4 regions of the Streptomyces sp. NPDC058525 genome follow, and region 4 is predicted to be linked to each of the others. Evidence: riboswitches for the same ligand, from Rfam matches in the RefSeq annotation. Region 4 holds a riboswitch; each other region holds the start of a gene.
What was found. Region 4 has a riboswitch for cobalamin ahead of ACFWP3_RS12380 (hypothetical protein). Riboswitches for the same ligand answer to the same signal wherever they lie in the genome.
Positions count from the first base shown of each region.

Region 1 (2,194 bases), on a different contig from region 4:
GGGAAGCGGCGGCGGTCCTCCTTCGCGAAGCGGTAGGTGGTGCCCTCGGCGGGGGTGGCCTCCAGGTTGTAGAGGTGGCCGGTCTGCTCCTGGAACTCGACCATCCGGGCCCGGACGTGGTCCAGGAGGCGCAGGGCGAGCGCGTGCCCCTCGGGCGCGGTGATGTCGTGCGCGTCGTGCGTGAAGTTGCGGACCATCTCGTTGACGCCGTTCACGCCGATGGTGGAGAAGTGGTTGCGCAGGGTGCCGAGGTAGCGCTTGGTGTACGGGAACAGGCCGCCGTCGATCAGGTCCTGCACGGTGATCCGCTTGGTCTCCAGGCTGTCCCGGGCGAGCTCCAGCAACCGGTCCAGGGCGTCGAGCAGGCCCTGCTCGTCACCCGCGTACAAGTGGCCCAGGCGGGCGCAGTTGACGGTGACCACACCGAGGGAGCCGGTCTGCTCCGCGCTGCCGAACAGGCCGTTGCCGCGCTTGAGCAGCTGGGTGAGGTCGAGTTGCAGACGGCAGCACATCGAGCGGATCTGGCCGGGTTCGAGGTCGGAGTTGATGAAGTTCTGGAAGTACGGCAGCCCGTACTTCGCGGTCATCGCGAAGAGCCGTCCGGCGTTCTCGCTCTCCCAGGGGAAGTCCTTGGTGATGTTGTACGTGGGGATCGGGAAGGTGAAGACCCGCCCGGTCGCGTCCCCGGCGGTCATGACCTCGATGTAGGCACGGTTGATCAGGTCCATCTCGGCCTGCAGCTCGCCGTAGGTGAAGCCCATCTCCTCGCCGCCGATGACCGGTACCTGCTCGCGCAGGTCGGCGGGGCAGGTCCAGTCGAAGGTGAGGTTGGTGAAGGGGGTCTGGGTGCCCCAGCGCGAGGGCACGTTGAGGTTGTGCACCATCTCCTGCATGCACTGGTACACACGCTCGTACGTCATGGCGTCCTTGCGCACGAAGGGGGCCATGTAGGTGTCGAAGGAGCTGAACGCCTGGGCGCCGGCCCATTCGTTCTGCAGGGTGCCGAGGAAGTTGACGATCTGCCCGGCCGCCGAGGAGAAGTGCCGGGGCGGGGCCGAGTCGATCTGGCCGGGGACGCCGTTGAAACCCTCGGCGAGCAGGGTGCGCAGGGACCAGCCCGCGCAGTAGCCGGCGAGCATGTCCAGGTCGTGGATGTGGAAGTCGCCGTCGCGGTGGGCACGCCCGATGGCGGGGGTGTACACCTGGTCGAGCCAGTAGTTGGCGACGACCTTCCCGGCGGTGTTCAGGATGAGCCCGCCCAGCGAGTAGCCCTGGTTCGCGTTGGCGTTGACCCGCCAGTCGCTGCGGTCCAGGTATTCGGTCACCGAGTCCACGGCGTTGATCTGTGTCACGTCAGCCCTCCCACGAGGCGGTAGAGACCCCATCACGCGGACATGCGCGCGAGGTGCCGGCAGGTATCGGGCTCCAACCGTCGTGCGGTCGCTCACCGTTGCGGGGCAGCCCCGGATTCGCACCGGGTTCCCTGTTGTCTCGGCGGGCTTCGGAAATGCCTGCCGAACCGACAGCGGCAACACTACATCTGGGGGTCCTGGCGACACGCCAGCACAACATATTGGGTGACCTTCGGCTCTACGGACGGGCCGAAGGTCCTGCCGCCCGGGCCGACGGACCCGGCTGCACGCTCACGCCGGTCCGGGACCGTACGGGCGTCTGCCGGTCCTTCTCGGTGGCGACGGCGCCCGCGGACAGGAGCGTCGCGGCGGCCAGGCTGCCCCACAGGGCGGTCGGGCCGTGCGGGGCGAGCGCGGTGATGACCGCCGGGGAGACGGCGAGGCCGAAGCCCGAGGAGAGTTCGAAGCGGGCGAGGGTGCGTCCCAGGAGCCGGGGCGGGGCCAGGGCGGTGACGAGCGCGGTGGCGCTGCCGGCGTAGACGATCTCGCCGAGGGTGCAGAGCACGGACACCGCGGCGACGGCCGGGGCGCCCCAGCCGTGTCCCGCCGAGGTGGCCGCGAGGAAGCCGAGGTAGGACGCGGCGAGCACGATGCCGGCCAGCGCCAGCACGGTCCGCCGGGGGAAGCGGGACAGCAGGACGGTGACCGGAACCTGTAGGGCGACCACCAGCACCGTGTTGGCCACGAAGATGGCCGCCGACCACACCGGGGATGCGTGCAGCTGTGTCAGCAGGACCAGCGGGAGCGCGATTTCGGGGATGTTGAGGCAGAAGACGTAGACC
Region 1 is NZ_JBHXNP010000002.1:29,653-31,846, forward strand. Features, by position in the region: gene ACFWP3_RS01425 (ribonucleoside triphosphate reductase) at 1-1,352, opposite strand, end outside; cobalamin riboswitch at 1,393-1,539, opposite strand; gene ACFWP3_RS01430 (MFS transporter) at 1,591-2,194, opposite strand, start outside.
Region 1: another riboswitch for cobalamin. It lies ahead of ACFWP3_RS01425 (ribonucleoside triphosphate reductase); the one in region 4 lies ahead of ACFWP3_RS12380 (hypothetical protein).

Region 2 (2,194 bases), on a different contig from region 4:
GGGGCTTGTTTGTTGTCTAGACCTATCGGGGCCAGCGTGCCATGCGCGGCTCCGCAGGGCTGCTCGGCTCGCGTCGGGGCCGGGAAGTAGTATCGCGAGACGCCCTCGCCGGTCAGGCGTGCTCGTCCGGCGGCTGCTGGGCGGTCTGGACCGACCAGCTGGTGACGTTGTGCCAAGTGCCGGCCGGTACAAAGATGGCCCAGCCGTCCTCGACCTCCCGCTCGAAGTCGAGTCGATCCTCCGTCCGGCCCATCTGGACGCGGCCCCGGCCTGCGTTGAGTCGTAGGAATTGGTCGGTCTCCGGGTGCGCCTCCAAGCCGATGTCCTCACCCACCGGGATCGACATGAGGGTCAACTGAAGGTACTTCCCGGTCCAGGCGACCGCGCGGTAGTTCGTGTTCTCGAGGGTCGCCTTCTCCAGGTCGAAGCTTTGAGGTTCCGGCCCGATGTCCTTGGTGGTCATCCGTCTCTCCCTGTCGACGAAGGCGTTACGCGGTGGCGGTCCTGCGCCGACCCGCGTCAACGTTCCCAGAGCCCCAGGCCTTTCTGACCACAAGATGGACGCCGCATCCCGTTACCGCGGGGTGCCTCAAGGCGAGACCTCCTGTGGCTGGTCGCACAGTTGTGGGTCTGGCGTGGCCGTGGCCGATTCTGCGATGCTTCCGCCTGACAAGCGACGGCGGAACGAGGAAGCCGGTGAGATTCCGGCACGGTACCGCCACTGTGTAGGGGGAGCGACTCCGCCATGGCCACCGCCCCATCCCGGGGTGGGAAGGCCGGAGAAGCGTTGATCCCGAGTCAGGAGACTCACGCCGTCGCACCTCGATGTACGGGGCGGATTTCCCCAGGAGAGGCGGTGGCACTCGTGTGCCTGCGTACCCACGGCGGCAGCTCTGCGGTGCCCGCGGCCCTGCGGGGCCGGCCTGCCCGGCTTGACGCACGGGCCCCTTCCCTCAGGTTCTGACGACCCCCTTCCTCAGCAGGTCCCTTCCCGTACGCCGCATCACGCGCGCCCCGGAGTGCCGGTGCGCACTGTCCACGTATGCCACCAGGAGTCACTGTGTCCGTACGATCCGTCATGCCCGGCCGTCGTCAGGCTGCTGCGGCAGCCTTCCTCACGGTCGCCCTCACGCTCACGGCGTGTGGCAGTGACGCCGACCCGCCCGCCGACGCCAAGGCCCAGGCCGCCGGGGAGGGCTGCATCAAGGACTTCGACCCGGCCAAGGACTACTTCCCGGTCAAGTCGACGGTGGAGCACGCCAAGAACTTCACGCTCCGGTACGAGAAGAGCTACCAGGTCCTCACCGTCAACGAGCCCTTCCCCAAGGGGAAGCCGGAGTCGTACGTGCTGGTCAAGTGCGGTGCGCCGAAGCCGGAGCTGTCCGGTGAGCTGGCGTCCGCGCAGCAGGTCACGGTTCCGGTCAAGAGTCTGTACTCCGCCTCCACCACCCACCTTCCGCTGCTGACCGAGACCGGCACCCTGGACGTCCTGACGGGTGTGGCGAGCGCCGCGAACATCTCCTCCGCCCAGGTGGTCGAGCGGGTGAAGGCGGGCAAGGTCACCGAGTACGCCAAGGACCGCACCCTCAACGCCGAGACGGTGATCGGCGCCAAGCCGGACGTGCTGATGACCCAGGGCACCGACGACCCGCAGTACCCGAAGCTGCGTCAGGCCGGGATCGCCGTGGTCGCCAACGCCGAGTGGCTGGAGCCGAGTCCGCTCGGCCGCGCCGAGTGGGTCAAGGCGATGGCCGCGCTCACCGGAGCGGAGAAGCGCGCCGGCGAGGTATTCGACACCATCGAGGGCGACTACCGGAAGGTCGCCGAGAAGGGTGCGCAGGCGGTCGCGGCGGGCAAGCCCGTCGAGGTGCTGCCCGGCACGATGTACCAGGGCACCTGGTACATGCCCGCCGGTGGCAGCTACGCCGCCCAGCTGATCAAGGATGCGGGCGGCACGTACCCCTGGGCCGGTGAGGCGGGTACCGGCAACCTCCAGCTGAACTTCGAGGCCGTGTACGCCAAGGGCGGCGCGTCCCCGGTCTGGATCGCCGACCAGAAGTGGACGTCCACCGCCGACGCGGTCAAGGCCGACAGTCGGTACGGACAGCTGAAGGCCCTTTCCGGCGGTGTGGTCTGGACGAACACGAAGGCGCTGGGCCCCGGCGGCGGCAACGACTACTTCGAGCGCGGCGTG
Region 2 is NZ_JBHXNP010000001.1:171,958-174,151, reverse strand. Features, by position in the region: gene ACFWP3_RS00835 (cupin domain-containing protein) at 113-463, opposite strand; cobalamin riboswitch at 637-830, shown strand; gene ACFWP3_RS00830 (ABC transporter substrate-binding protein) at 1,061-2,194, shown strand, end outside.
Region 2: another riboswitch for cobalamin. It lies ahead of ACFWP3_RS00830 (ABC transporter substrate-binding protein); the one in region 4 lies ahead of ACFWP3_RS12380 (hypothetical protein).

Region 3 (2,194 bases), on a different contig from region 4:
TGGCTCCGGCCCGGACCCGGTACCGCTGATCCACGTCGTCAGGGTGAACCGGCTGTCGGCGAACAGCCCGCTCGGGCAGGTGGACGGGACGACCTCGTGAAAGGCGCTGGCCGGGAAGAACACGATGGTGTCGTGCTCGGGCTCGATCGTGCGGTACGACTCCGCCGGCCGGGCCCCGCCCTCGTGGAGCAGGGTGTCGTACAGCCGCAGCCGGCCGCCTTCGAAACCGCGGGGCTCGCGGTGCAGGTAGTACACCGCCGACACGGCCGTGCTGACGTCGCGCACCCGTGAGGCGTCGGTGTGCATGCCGTAGTGGCCGCCCTCGCCGTGCGCCGTCAGGACGGTCAGGGTGTGCGTGAGCGCGGCCCGGTGGCCGAGGATTTCCTGTACGAGCGGCAGGCAGTCGGCGAGGTGCGCGCTGAACACGGCGCTGGTCACGGGGAGCACGAGCGAGCTGCGGCCCTTGTGGGAGACCTGGCCCGAGAGCGGGTCGAGGACGGTTCCCGCGTTGAAGTCGGCCTGCCGGGAGATCGCGTAGTCCAGCAGGGTGCCGGCGCGTTCCGCGCCGAGGAAGTTCTCGAAACGGCAGACCGGAGCCGCCACCACAGGGGCGGTGGACCACTGGTCGGGGGGAGGCAGGGCCTCGGAACCGATTTCCCTGGACGCGGCCGGTTCCCTCGCGTATCCGCTCATGGCCCGGAACCGTACGCGGGGCCGCCGAAGCCGTCGAAGGAGCACGCGGGGCGCACGGGAGTACACCCCTGCGCCCGTGCCCGGCCCCGGCGGACCACCGCCGTACCGGGGATCCGCCCGCACGCGGAGAATGTCCCCGTCCGTGCGCGCACGGACGGGCCGCGGGGCTGGTCAGAGCCGTCATGCGCCCGGGTAGGCTGTGAGCGCAGCTGGTTCGCCCCGTCCGCCAGGCGGGATGCGTCGTAAGAGGGAACCCGGTGGGAATCCGGGACTGCCCCGCAGCGGTGAGCGGGAACGACCGCCGTCATACGCACTGGAACCGGAACCGGTTCCGGGAAGCGACGGCCACTAGGTGCCCGCCGGGAGACCGGCAGGCGTGTCCGCGAGTCCGAAGACCTGCCACTGCCCGCATGCCGGTACGTCATGCGGGGTCCCGAAGAAGACTCTCCGGGGCCTTTCTGCCGCGACTCGCGAAGGAGAGTTGACGTGGCCGACCAGACCGCTGCCACCGTGGAGTGCGCTTCCAAGAACCCGGGCGACTCCCGGGTGACGCTCGCCCACATCATGAGCGAGCACGACACCAACCTCTACGGCACCATCCACGGCGGTGTGGTGATGAAGCTCATCGACGACGCCGCCGCTGCCGCGGCCGGACGGCACGCCGACGGCCCCGCCGTCACCGTGGCCGTGGACCGGATGGCGTTCTTGGCACCGGTGCGCGCCGGCGACCTGCTCAGCGTCGACGCCGAGCTGGAACGCGCCGGCCGGACGTCGATGACGGTCGGCGTGCGCGTCAGGGCCGAGCGCTGGAACGCCTCGGGCCCCACCACGGAAGTGGCCACCGCGAGACTGACCTTCGTCGCGATAAACGCCGAGGGCGAGCCGCGTCCGGTGCCGGCCCTCGACACCCCGGCCCTCGACACCCCAGAGCCGCTCGTCCCGTAGGCCGGGGGCCGCGAGCCCGACGGCGCGTGAGGCCCGTGGCCCGCCAACGGCCCCGGGACCGGGGGCAGTCGTACCCGGTCGTGCCCGGTCGTCCCGGGACCGGGTGGCACGAGCCGCCGTACGCGCCCCCCGTGCGCCCCCGCGAGCCCTCCCCACCCCGCATCGGCTTGCCCGCAGTTCCCGCGGCCCGGCCGCACGCCCCCTCCCGGGCCGACCGGGCCGATCAGGCCCGCCCCGGCCCGCCCTGCCCCGGCCCGCACCACCCCCGTCCCCCGCGACGGGGCGTGAAGACCGACCGACGCATCCGACCCATCCGCGGTGAGAGGACCACCCATGCCCCGCATCCCCTCGAAATCCCTGCTGTCCGCCCTCGCCACAGCCCTGTTGATATCCGGCTGCGGAGGCGCCGCGACGCCCTCCGCCACCCCGAAGGCGGGCGCGACAGCCAAGGGCTTTCCGCTCACGGTCGAGAACTGCGGCGTGAGCACCACCTACCAGCGTCCGCCGCAGCGCGCGGTCTCCCTGAACCAGCACGCGACCGAGGTCATGCTGGCGC
Region 3 is NZ_JBHXNP010000036.1:4,624-6,817, reverse strand. Features, by position in the region: gene ACFWP3_RS18485 (2OG-Fe(II) oxygenase) at 1-693, opposite strand, end outside; cobalamin riboswitch at 887-1,112, shown strand; gene ACFWP3_RS18480 (acyl-CoA thioesterase) at 1,180-1,638, shown strand; gene ACFWP3_RS18475 (ABC transporter substrate-binding protein) at 1,972-2,194, shown strand, end outside.
Region 3: another riboswitch for cobalamin. It lies ahead of ACFWP3_RS18480 (acyl-CoA thioesterase); the one in region 4 lies ahead of ACFWP3_RS12380 (hypothetical protein).

Region 4 (2,194 bases):
TCCGGGTCGGTGGAGTCAGCCTTGAGGACGCGCTCGCCGTCGATCAGCCTGCCGGTCAGCCAGCGGGTGGCGGCGGGGAGGTCGACCGCGCCCGGCGGTACCTCCGGCGGCTTCGGGCCGGTGGGGTCGGGCGAGGGGCCCGCGCCGCCGGCCCGCACGTCGTCGGGGGAGAAGGTGGGCTTGCCGGAGGTGCCGCCGACATCGGTCCCGCCGAAGACCCAGGCGTCCACGTCGCCGGGCTTCGGGTTGCGGGCCTGGGCGCCGAACGAGCTGTAGGTCCACTTCTTCTCGCCCGGCGAGGCGTGCCAGTACGACCAGTAGGCGGTGGCCTGCGGGGTGAGGACGCAGTCCTCCTTGTCCGGAGTGGGGTACTTCACCCCGGAGTTGAAGGCGCCGAAGCCGATGCGGCACACGAAGGCGTCACCGTCGTGCTCGGTGCCGTCCAGGCCGAACCCGGCCGTCCGCAGCAGCTCGTAGCCCGTGGTGGGCGTGGTGTCGCAGCCCCGCTCGACCTTGCCGCCGAACGGGCCGAAGTCGACGGCGACGACCGCGCCGGTGGTGGCCGTGCACTGCTCGATGGGGTCGGCGTTGGCGGCGGTCGGCACCGTGAGGAACGCCACTCCCGCACCGAGCGTCAGGAAGGCCGCGGTCGCCAGGGACAGCAGCCGCCGTCTGGTGTGCGTATGCCGTTCATCCTGCTGTTCGGTCCCCACCGCGGCCCCTCGTCTCTGCCGGGCGGGTTCGCAGCGTGGCGACGCGCCCCCGCACGACTGCGCCGTGAGGAGGCGGTGACGACCACGCCGTAGTCCGCGACGGCGCTCTTCGTACTGTGATCCGCTCCAGGTGATCCGGCTCGCCCGGGACGGTGCCGGGCCTACGGTTGCGGGTCAGCGCCGGAATTCGACCGGCTTCCCCTGGTGCTGAGTGCTTATCAGCCGGAGTGCAACACGGATCCGTGCGGACCGTCAAGGTGGTGTCCGTCTCACTGCCCGGGGGTCTCCAGCGCCCCTCGATCCGGCTGCTGGCGGACCCTTGATCACTCGGGTAGCGTCCAGGGCTGCCACATGGGGGAACCTGGTGAGAATCCGGGGCTGACGCGCAGCGGTGTGGGACGGCGGGGGCCGTTCCCGAGCCCGAATGCCCATACGGCAACGCACACAGAGAAGCCGTACCACGCGCTGCGGACGGCGGCCTCAGCCATGCCCGCCCGCGTCCGAACAGGGCCGGTGGAGCCAAGGCCCGGCCGGCGTCCGCCGATTCCAGGAGCAGGCCATGTCCCGTCCCCGTACCTCCCGCCGCCTCGCGCTCGCCGTGCCCGCGGCGCTCGGCGCCTTCGCCCTCACCGCGCTGCCCGCGTTCGCGACCTCGACGCCCGCGCAGATCGCCACCTCCAAGACGAACGGCGTCGCCTACCTCAAGTCCCTCCAGGCGGCGGACGGTTCGTACGCCGGTGCCGGACTGTCCAACGAGTGGGCGTTCAGCGCCTTCGCCGCGGCCGGTACGGCCGTCGTCGACGTGGCCCCGGGCGGTGACACGACGAAGAACGCCCGGACCGTCTACCGCAACCTGCTCTCGACGCCCGGCTGGCCGTCCGCCACCCCCGTGGTCACCGACTACGAGCGCGGCACGCTGAACGCGTACGCGGCGGGCATCGACCCGGCGCGCGTCTCGGACTCGAGGAACCTCATAGCCAACGTCTACTCCTACTGGCAGACCGCCGAGGCGGGCTACTTCGGCCCGTCCGGCAACTTCAACGGCACCGTCTTCGCGGCGCTCTCGCTCGGCGGCGCCAAGACGCAGGCCGGCGGCACGCGGATCCCGCAGGCGCTGACCGACTCGATGGTCGCCCGGATCCGGGCCAACCAGCACAACGACGGCGGCTGGACCTTCAGCAAGGCCGAGGGCAACCCCACCGCGCTGGCCGCCCAGGGCGACGTGGACATGACCGGAGCGGCGATGGCCGCCCTGTGCGTCTCGGGCGTCCCCAACACCGACCCCGACGTGGTCCAGGGCAAGAACTTCCTCAAGGGCAGGCTCGCCACCACCGGCGCGTTCAACTCCCTCTACGGGGTCAACACCAGCTCCAACGGCTGGGGCGTCGCCGGGCTCAACGCCTGCGGCATCAACCCGCAGACCGGCGACTTCCTGACCCCCTCCGGCAAGACCCCGATCGACTTCCTGATCGCCAACCAGT
Region 4 is NZ_JBHXNP010000019.1:24,233-26,426, forward strand. Features, by position in the region: gene ACFWP3_RS12375 (prenyltransferase/squalene oxidase repeat-containing protein) at 1-713, opposite strand, end outside; cobalamin riboswitch at 821-960, opposite strand; cobalamin riboswitch at 1,026-1,164, shown strand; gene ACFWP3_RS12380 (hypothetical protein) at 1,273-2,194, shown strand, end outside.